3 regions of the Mesorhizobium sp. M0152 genome follow, and region 1 is predicted to be linked to each of the others. Evidence: riboswitches for the same ligand, from Rfam matches in the RefSeq annotation. Region 1 holds a riboswitch; each other region holds the start of a gene.
The links. Region 1 has a riboswitch for thiamine pyrophosphate ahead of thiC (phosphomethylpyrimidine synthase ThiC). Riboswitches for the same ligand answer to the same signal wherever they lie in the genome.
Positions count from the first base shown of each region.

Region 2: linked by a shared signal. The riboswitch ahead of NKJ26_RS19695 (YkoF family thiamine/hydroxymethylpyrimidine-binding protein) and the one ahead of thiC (phosphomethylpyrimidine synthase ThiC) in region 1 are both predicted to bind thiamine pyrophosphate.
Region 3: linked by a shared signal. The riboswitch ahead of thiB (thiamine ABC transporter substrate binding subunit) and the one ahead of thiC (phosphomethylpyrimidine synthase ThiC) in region 1 are both predicted to bind thiamine pyrophosphate.

Region 1 is NZ_JAMYTH010000042.1:30,748-34,018, forward strand. It holds gene NKJ26_RS28280 (ATP-grasp domain-containing protein) at 18-1,322, shown strand; TPP riboswitch at 1,543-1,659, shown strand; gene thiC (phosphomethylpyrimidine synthase ThiC) at 1,763-3,271, shown strand, end outside.
Region 2 is NZ_JAMYTH010000019.1:64,311-67,581, reverse strand. It holds gene NKJ26_RS19700 (ABC transporter permease) at 1-648, opposite strand, end outside; gene NKJ26_RS19695 (YkoF family thiamine/hydroxymethylpyrimidine-binding protein) at 697-1,305, opposite strand; TPP riboswitch at 1,296-1,409, opposite strand; gene NKJ26_RS19690 (hypothetical protein) at 1,404-1,706, shown strand; gene NKJ26_RS19685 (hypothetical protein) at 1,627-1,944, shown strand; gene msrA (peptide-methionine (S)-S-oxide reductase MsrA) at 2,096-2,614, opposite strand; gene NKJ26_RS19675 (hypothetical protein) at 3,148-3,271, shown strand, end outside.
Region 3 is NZ_JAMYTH010000008.1:176,202-179,472, forward strand. It holds gene NKJ26_RS11655 (ABC-F family ATP-binding cassette domain-containing protein) at 1-905, opposite strand, end outside; gene NKJ26_RS11660 (thiamine diphosphokinase) at 907-1,551, opposite strand; TPP riboswitch at 1,639-1,753, shown strand; gene thiB (thiamine ABC transporter substrate binding subunit) at 1,797-2,795, shown strand; gene thiP (thiamine/thiamine pyrophosphate ABC transporter permease) at 3,069-3,271, shown strand, end outside.

The sequences.
Region 1 (3,271 bases):
CATCGGGATTAACAGCAATGGTAAGAAGAAGAGCGCTCATATTGGTCGAAGGCCATAGGGGTACTGGTCAGCTATACGTCCAAGCGGCTCAGTGTCTTGGTCTTCATCCAATTACTCTGACGGCTGATCCACCTCGGTACGACTATCTTTCGGCGGAAAACGTTGAGGCAATCCGTGTCGACACTGGCAATCTCGAAGCGTTGGTCCGCGAAAGTTCGCGGCTGCGTGCTACCCACGACATTGCTGGCATTACTGGCTTTGCCGGGGACCATGAATCGATCTATGCGACAGTTGGCAAGCTTTGCCGGCATTTCGATCTACCGGGACCGAACCCTGAATCGATTGAACGAAGCTGCGACAAATTCAAGCAACGCCAACTCCTCGCGCAGGCCGGCGTTCCAATACCGGCTTATCGGTTGGCAACAAATGCGGCGGAGGTAGAAAGCTCGGCTGCAGAGATCGGCCCGCCCGTGATTCTTAAGCCGGCAGTAGGCAGCGGCAGCATGGGTGTCCGATTGTGCCGCAGCCTCGAAGACGTAGCCGAACATACGACCTATCTATTGGGCGGAAAGCACATATGGCGGTCTACACCGAAAATACTCGTCGAAGAATTCGCACAGGGCCCGTTCTATAGCATTAATGTTATGGGGAATGAGGTCGTTGCGATTTGCGCCAATGACTTTGGTCCCCTCCCCCATTTCGTCATACGTGAGGTGACGTATCCGGCCCTGCTAACCGATCAGGAGCGTGAGCGCATCGCCGATGTTTCGCTGAGCAGTTTGCGGGCTCTCGGCCTTGGCTGGGGGCCAACTAACATTGAACTCCGGTGCACGAAACGCGGTCCAGTTGTCATTGAAGTCAATCCGCGTCTTAGTGGCGCGCCCGACCCTCAACTGGTCCAGTTAGCTTACGGTGTCGACCTCGTCACCGAGCACATCAAGCTTGTTATTGGCGAGAAATGGGATCTGCGCAAAAAGCATTCGCATACTGCGGCCGCGCGATTCCTGCTTCCTGATCAAGATGGCACCCTGGACTGGATTGGTGGCGACACTCAGGCAGCTGCTATATCAGGTGTGGCCGAGGTCAAATTGAATGTTGAACCCAAGACACCGATCGTCAGGAAGGGGGATTTCCGAGACTGGATTGGACATGTCATTGCCACTTCGCCCAGCCGTGCTGAAACCGACGGCGCCCTTCAGCGAGCGGTCGACTTGATCGATTGGTCGATCACCCCTTTTCCGGCGACAATAAGAGGTGATCGAGAGCACGATGTTTGTGGGGCGTTCGGGCGGCCCACCAGTTCTGTTCCGATCAGGCATTGACGGCTTAAGATCCTTGAAACGCAGCAGTTCCCACGTCAATGTCACATCAAGTTTGACGAGGCAAATGCAGCTTTGGCCACACCTGCCTTGTCTCCCGCGGAACTTCTCCGCGACCCATGGCGAGGCCGTCGGCCCAATTTGGGCCCAATTTGAATGCCGCCCACCGCCGCCGCAGGACGAACATGCGCTTGACAAGACAACGCCGGCCCGTTCAACTTGAGGCATTCACCAGGGGAGTCCCGGCAAGGGGCTGAGATACTGCTGGCTTTCGCGGCGCAGTGACCCGTTGAACCTGATCCAGTTCATACTGGCGTAGGGACGGTGCAAGCGCTCTGCGGGAGTTCACGCCCGAGGTGCTGTTTCGGCAGGTCGACAGAAGCGTCTTTTCATCCTTCCGGCACAGAACTGGGTCTCCAATGCATGAGCAAAGGAGCCTCAAGATGAATGCCCTCACCCCAGCCGTCTCAACGGGACCGCTGCCTGCTTCGCGTAAGATCCACAAGCCCGGTGCCATCCACCCGCAGATCAGGGTGCCGATGCGCGAAATCTCCGTCCATCCGACAGCCGGCGAACCGCCCGTCACCGTCTACGATCCGTCGGGCCCCTATACCGATCCGGCTGTCGAAACCAGCATCGAAAAAGGCCTGGCCCGGCTTCGCCACGAATGGATCTTGGCGCGCGGCGATGTCGAGGTCTGCGACGGCCGCCATGTCCGGCCGGAGGACAACGGATTCGCGACGGGCGAACGCCTGACGCCAGAATTTCCCATCCGCCACCGACCGCTCAGGGCCAAAGCAGGCAAGGCGGTGACGCAGCTTGCCTACGCGCGCGCCGGCATCATCACACCCGAAATGGAGTTCGTCGCCATCCGCGAGAACCTTGGTCGCGAGATCCTGCGCGGCAAGCTTGAGCGCGACGGCGAGGCTTTCGGCGCGACGCTGCCCGATTTCGTCACGCCCGAATTCGTGCGTGACGAGGTGGCGCGCGGACGGGCGATCATCCCCGCCAACATCAACCATCCCGAGAGCGAGCCAATGATCATCGGCCGCAATTTCCTGGTCAAGATCAACGCCAATATCGGCAACTCCGCCGTCACATCGTCGATGGCGGAAGAGGTCGAAAAGATGGTGTGGGCGATCCGCTGGGGCGCCGATACGGTGATGGACCTGTCGACCGGCCGCAACATCCACAACATCCGCGACTGGATCGTGCGCAACGCGCCGGTGCCGATCGGCACGGTGCCGCTCTACCAAGCGCTCGAAAAGGTCGGCGGCATTGCCGAGGATCTGACCTGGGAGGTCTACCGCGACACGCTGATCGAACAGGCCGAGCAAGGCGTCGACTATTTCACCATCCACGCCGGCGTGCGGCTGCATTACATCCCGCTGACCGTCGACCGGGTGACGGGTATCGTCTCGCGCGGCGGCTCGATCATGGCCAAATGGTGCCTGCACCATCACCGGGAAAGCTTCCTCTACGAGCACTTCGCGGAGATCTGCGACATCGCCAGAGCCTACGACGTCTCCTTCTCGCTCGGCGACGGCCTTCGTCCGGGCTCGATCGCCGATGCCAACGACGCGGCGCAGTTCGCCGAGTTGGAAACGCTCGGCGAGCTGACGCAGATCGCCTGGGCGAAGGATTGCCAGGTGATGATCGAGGGGCCTGGCCACGTGCCGATGCACAAAATCAAGGCGAACATGGACAAGCAACTCGCCGTCTGCGGCGAGGCGCCGTTCTATACGCTTGGACCGCTGACGACCGACATCGCGCCGGGCTATGACCACATCACCTCAGGCATTGGCGCCGCGATGATCGGCTGGTTCGGCACCGCCATGCTCTGCTACGTCACGCCCAAGGAGCATCTCGGCCTTCCCGATCGCAACGACGTCAAGATCGGCGTGATCACCTACAAGATCGCCGCCCACGCCGCCGACCTGGCGAAGGGCCAT
Region 2 (3,271 bases), on a different contig from region 1:
GATGCCCAGCCCCTTCGCCGCGCCCGCATATTCGGCGAAGATGGCGCCGACCACGGCGTAGGTGATCGAGATCCTCAGGCCCGCGAAGAAATAGGGCAGCGCCGAAGGCAGCCGTGCCAGCAGGAAGACGCGCCAGCGCCCTGCCCCCATGGCGCGCAGCATCTGGCCGATCTCGGCCTCGGTTGCCTCATAGCCCTGCACCAGCGCCACCAGCATCGGGAAGAAGGTGACCAGCGCCACCAGCATGATCTTGGGCTTCAGCCCGAAGCCGAACCACAGCACCACCAGCGGCGCGATCGCCACCAGCGGCAAGGTCTGGCTGACGATGAGGACGGGAAACAATGCACGCCGCAGCGGCCGGAAGAAATCAACCAGCATCGACAGCGCGAAGGCGCCGCTGATCGAGCAGGCAAAGCCGATCAGCGTGGCGCGAATGGTGGGGATGGCGTTGTCGACCAGCGCCTCGCGATTGAGCATCGCTTGCGCGAAGACGCGCGACGGCGCCGGGAGCGTCGTCGGCCTGATCCCGGAATAACGGGCGTAAAGCTCCCATGCCACCAGGAGCAACCCGACTGAAATCACGGCCGGTGCTGCCTTGGCGAGGAGGTCCGCGAGGCGACGCGGATAGCTGGATGGCGATGAGACCACGGATGAACAGACCTGTGACGGCGGTACGCGCGAAAAAGGCGCTGAGCTTCAGGCAGCGGTGGGGCTGTTGGCCGAAACCGTGACGTCGAGGGTGACATGGCCGGCGCCCGGCCCGAAGCGGCAGAAAGCTTCGTTCAGCGTGGCGAAGATAGCGCCGGCATCGCCGCGTAGTTTGGTGCAGAAATGTTTTGAGCGCTCATAGACGCCGGACTGTTTCAGGAAATCGATGCAGCCATAGATCTCGTCCATGTGATCGCCCGTGCCCATCACATAGAGCGAGAACTGCGCCGCGGCCGGCTGACCGGTCGAGGGCATAGCCTGCACGGCGCGGATGGCGGCCACCTTGCGCTCCGCAAGCGGGAGGACGGGGCCGCCGATCGCGTCGGAGCGGCAGATCGGATCGTCCGGCTCGCCCGGGCAACCGCGCGAGATCGCCGCTGAAAACACGCAGTGCTTGCCGCTGGCGCAAGCCGCCACGAACAGGTCGCGCATGGCCGGAAACAGCACCTCGGGCGGTCCGACCAGCAAGGTCGAGATGTCGTCGGTCTCGATCCGGAGCCTGTCTCGGTATGGATCGAGCGCACCGAGCGCCCCCAGAATGACGCCGACGAAATCGTCGGCCATGGGATAAAGGGAAATCTGTGCGCCTGAAAACATCGCCCGCCTCGCTCCGCTGGTATTACCCAGATCAGCTTCTAGGGTCTGTGGGCTTGCCGCCCCCGTCTCAGCCCCGACCGTACGGAGCACCCCTGTGGATGGGCGGGTTAAAGCACCATTCGCCCGATTTGGGAAGTCGTTTTTGTGTCGATGCCGCATCAAAAAACAATGCGCCAAGCCCGATCATGGAACGAAAGAAGTCGAAACCGCCGGGCGAAATTTATCCGGAACCTTTCACTGCCGTGATCGGTTCCCCCAACAGTCGCGATGCGATCACCATCGTAGAAATGAGCGACGACTTCACAGAAATGGAGACAAACCATGTTCATGAAAATCCTCGCAGCTTCGGCTCTCACGATTGGTCTCGCCACGTCGGCCATGGCGCAAAGCGCTGGCAATGACGGCGCCGACGGAAACGGCGGTAGCGGCCGGTCGGTTACAGTCGACCCGAACACACCGGCATCGCCGAACACGATCGATCCCAGCACGACCAACAGCATCATCGGCGTGCCCGGCGATCTGAACTCGAATGCCGATAGAAACTGTCCCGCCGGCCCGCAGGGTGCACAGCCGGACGCCACCCACACCTCGCCCGGCACCACTACGCCGACAGTCAACGACAATCATTGCGGCAAGTGAGGCTTGCCCAATCAGAGAGAAAGCCGCGGAGCATGGGCTCCCCGGCTTTCTTCAGATGGCTTGGCATTCCCGGACACGGAACGCTGAAGTTAGGCGCATTTGAGGCCTGACACTGCCGGTCGGCAACCGGGCGGCAGTGTCGCCTTAATCGCTATGAAACGGCCTTCTCACGAACCGGCAGTTTCCAGCCCGGCCTGACGAAATGGCAGGTGTAACCGTTGGGGTATTTCTCCAGATAGTCCTGATGCTCGGGTTCGGCTTCCCAGAACGGGCCGGCCGGCGCAATTTCGGTAACGACCTTGCCCGGCCACAGACCGGAAGCATCGACGTCGGCAATGGTGTCCTCCGCGACGCGCTTCTGCTCGTCGTTGGTGTAGTAGATCGCCGAACGGTAACTCATCCCGACATCGTTGCCCTGGCGGTTGCGTGTCGTCGGATCGTGGATCTGGAAGAAGAATTCCAGGAGCGTGCGGTAGCTTATCTTGGCCGGGTCGAAATTGATCTCGATGGCTTCGGCATGGGTGCCATGATTGCGATAAGTGGCGTTCGGCACGTCGCCGCCACTGTAGCCGACCCGGGTGGAAAGGACGCCCGGAAAGCGTCGGATCAGGTCCTGCATGCCCCAGAAGCAGCCGCCGGCAAGCACTGCGCGTTCGCTCGAAGTCGCCATGTCTCGTCTCCCAAAAAGCAATTCCGGCTATGACTTCTGTCCGGAATTGCGCGAAGAAGTTGGATCTCCCGATAGATGGGCATTGCCGCCTGCTTCGTCCAGTCACCCGCAAAGGCACAGCTGCCCGGATGCGTGCGGCCTTGCAAGTGAATATCACCACCGCGCGAAACGAGCGACGGGGCTCAGTTGCGCGCATCCAGGGTTCGACTGTCGATGGCAACCGGCAGCCGCATGCCCGGCGCAATGGCGGCAAAACTGACGAAGCTGGCCGGACCAGACCGACGTCGCATCCAAACCGGCGGCAGGCAGCCCTGCAGGCACCCAGCGATTCATGGAGTCGTCTATTCCCGCCATGCGGCGCTTAAAACCACATCGTCCGGCTTACCGAACAGCCCCAACATCAAAGCTTACGAAAAAGTGTACTTGCATGCCATTGCAGGACCAAAATTGGGCAGGAATTTCGGCGCTCCCTTGCCCTCCCCTTCCAGGCAGAACGGCCCGCATGGTGCTGTCTGAAACACCCCGGATACTCGATGCGTCACCAGCATGCCGTCATCCACCACCGCGCGCTCGACTTCTGGCTGGCGCGTGCGGCCGTCCTCGTCATTATCTGCCTGCAGCTTCTCGTCATCAACAATCTCTCGTTCGGCCCCCGCT
Region 3 (3,271 bases), on a different contig from region 1:
GAGAAGCCCTTGACCACGGTGAGGTCGCCAAAACTCTTCTCGATATTCTTGGCCTCGATTACCAGCTTGCCGGATTCGGCGGCGTCGCTCGCCACCATGGTGGCCGAACCTTCGGCGCCGCGATGGCCGCGAAAACGCTGGCGCATGGTCTGCAATTCGCCCAGCCGGCGCATGTTGCGCTTGCGTCTTGCCGTCACGCCATAGCGTAGCCAGTGCTCCTCGCGCACGACTTGGCGGCCGAGCTTGTGCTGCTCGCGCTCTTCCTCCTCCAGCACGAGGTCGCGCCACTCCTCGAAATGGCCAAAGCCCTTGTCCAGCCTGCGGGTCTGGCCGCGATCGAGCCAGACGGTGGCACGCGACACGCGTTCGAGAAAGCGGCGGTCGTGCGAGATGACGATGAGGGCGGAGGAGGTGCGAACGAGTTCCTCTTCCAGCCATTCGATGACTGACAGATCGAGATGGTTGGTCGGCTCATCGAGCAGCAGAATGTCGGGTTCCGGCGCCATGACGCGGGCAAGTGCCGCGCGCCTGGCCTCGCCGCCGGACAGGTCGTTCGGCCGCTCTTCGCCCGACAGGCCGAGGTGTTCCATCAGGTAGCTGGCGCGGTAGGGATCGTCGGCGGGGCCAAGCCCGGCCTCGACATAGGCGCGCACGGTCGCGAAGCCTTCCATGTCGGGCATCTGCGGCAAATAGCGGACGGTCGCCGAAGGCTGGCGGAACACCTCGCCGTCCTGCGGCTCGATCAGTCCGGCGGCGATCTTGAGCAGCGTCGACTTGCCGGACCCATTGCGGCCGACCAGCGCGATCTTGTCGCCGGCCGAGGCGGTCAAGGCGGCGCCATCGAGCAGCGGCGCGCCACCAAAGGTCAGTTTTATCCCGTCGAGATTGAGAAGGGGCGGGGCCATGTCAGCTTTCAGGTAGTGGATAGGGATGAGCAAGCAGCATCGCGCGGCCGTGGCCGAGGGCGATCTCAAGGCTGCCCTTGACTTCGTTGGAGATGGTCAGCGACGAGCCGAACGCCACCTGGACGTGGTTCAGCGGCCATTTGGCGCCGGAAACGGTCAGGCCGGCAAGTTCGGAGAAGCCAAGGATCGAAAACAGCGTGCCGGCGGCATAGTCGAAACCGGCTTTCCCGGACAGCAGAGGAACGCCTTCCTGGGCGCCGCTGGTCAAGAGCACTTCCGTTCCCGCCTCGGCCAGCCGCAGGCCGAGTGCCATATGCAGGAAGGCGTGGTCGGCGCGCTTGCCGCCGAAGGCGCCTGCAAGCACGAGACGGGTCGCACCGCGTTCGAGCGCAGCCGCGATCGCCAGTTCACCGTCGGTCTGGTCCTTCTCCGCCGGAAAGGTCCGGCGCGGTACGGCGGCGAGATCGTCAGGCAGATTGGCCGGCACGGAATCGAAATCGCCCACCCACAGCTCCGGGGTAAGGTCCAGCAGCCGCGCGTGGCCGATGCCGGCGTCGGCGGCGATCACGCGGGAACGTTCGACATGGCGGTCGAGCCGCGGCGTGCGGATGAGATCGCCGCCAAGCAGGATGGTGAATGTGCTCATATCCTGTCGCCCTTACCAGCCCGGCACGGGAAACGGAAGGCCGGCAAACTCCGCTTGCGTGGTTCGCCGGCCGGGCCTATGTGTCGAGGCGCTCTAACGGGGTGCCGGACGCGATCTTCGCGGACCGGCTGAGAGGCAGTCTCGCCAACCCGCTGAACCTGATCCGGTTTGTACCGGCGGAGGGATTAGACGTTTCGGACAGTCCGACGCCTCAATTCCCTTCAACTCGAACGAAGGAGGCGCCGATGCGCACGCTTTTATACTCTCTTGTCTCGGCAATGGTCCTGGCCCTGTCCGGACCGGCCTTGGCCAAGGACAAGCTCACCGTCTACACCTATGAAAGCTTCACCGCCGACTGGGGTCCCGGCCCGGTTGTGAAGAAGGAGTTCGAGGCGGAATGCGGCTGCGATGTCGAGTTCGTCTCGGTCGCCGATGGCGTGGCCTTGCTCAACCGCGTCAAGCTCGAAGGCGCCTCGACCAAGGCCGACATCGTGCTTGGCCTCGACACCAACCTCACCGCCGACGCCAAGGCCAGCGGCCTGTTCGCGCCGCATGGCGCGGTGACGGAGGTCAACGTGCCGGGTGGCTGGAGCGACGACACTTTTGTTCCCTTCGACTACGGCTATTTCGCCGTCGTCTATGACACGCAGAAGCTGAAGACACCGCCGAAGAGCCTGAAGGAGCTGGTCGAAGGCAGCGCCGACGACAAGATCGTCATCCAGGATCCGCGCACTTCGACACCGGGTCTCGGCCTGCTGTTGTGGGTCAAGTCGGTCTATGGCGACAAGGCGCCGGAGGCCTGGGCCAAGCTCAAGGCCAAGGTGCTGACCGTGACGCCGGGCTGGAGCGAGGCCTACGGCTTGTTCACCAAGGGCGAGGCGCCCATGGTGCTGTCCTACACCACCTCGCCGGCCTATCACATGGTCGCCGAAAACACCGAGCGCTACCAGGCGGCGTCCTTCGACGAGGGCGAGTACCTGCAGATCGAGGTCGCGGGCGTCACCACCACGGGGGCCAAGAATCCGCTGGCGGAAAAGTTCATGGCCTTCATGACCGGACCGAAATTCCAGGACGCCATCCCGGAGACCAACTGGATGTTCCCGGCCGGCAAGACCGACAAACCGCTCAACCCGGCCTTCGACAGACTGGTCAAGCCGGCCAAGACCTTGCTGTTCAGCCCCGAGGAGGTCGCGGCCAACCGCAAGGCCTGGGTGGATGAATGGCTGGCGGTGATGAGCAAGTAGTTTGGCTATATGATTGAAAGATGATCGCCCTCCGGCGCCCCCCTCTGTCCTGCCCGTCCTCCGCAGCTGCAGCGCAGCTGCTGCAGAGGATGGACCGGACATCTCCCCCACAAGGGGGGAGATTGGCAGCTTCGTTGCCGGCTCGTTCCTGGCAGCGTTTGAGATTGGCGGAAGCCGCAGCGACATCCGATCTTCCCCCTCGTGGGGGAGATGTCCGGCAGTCACGTTCGTCAAGTCCCCGCCAGTCGATGATATCGAGGCAGATGGTGCAGCGTGCAACGCGCTGACCCCCGCACCACCGCCGGTGTCCTCGCACTCGCTGCAATCGCGCTCCTCATTGGCGGGGCGTTTGCCGGCCTGATCATCGAGGGTGCCCACGACTTATCCGGCGCGCGGGGGGCCTTCGACGCCTATCTCCTGCGCGTTATCCGCTTCACGCTCTGGCAGGCGGCGCTCTCGACGCTGCTTTCAGTCGG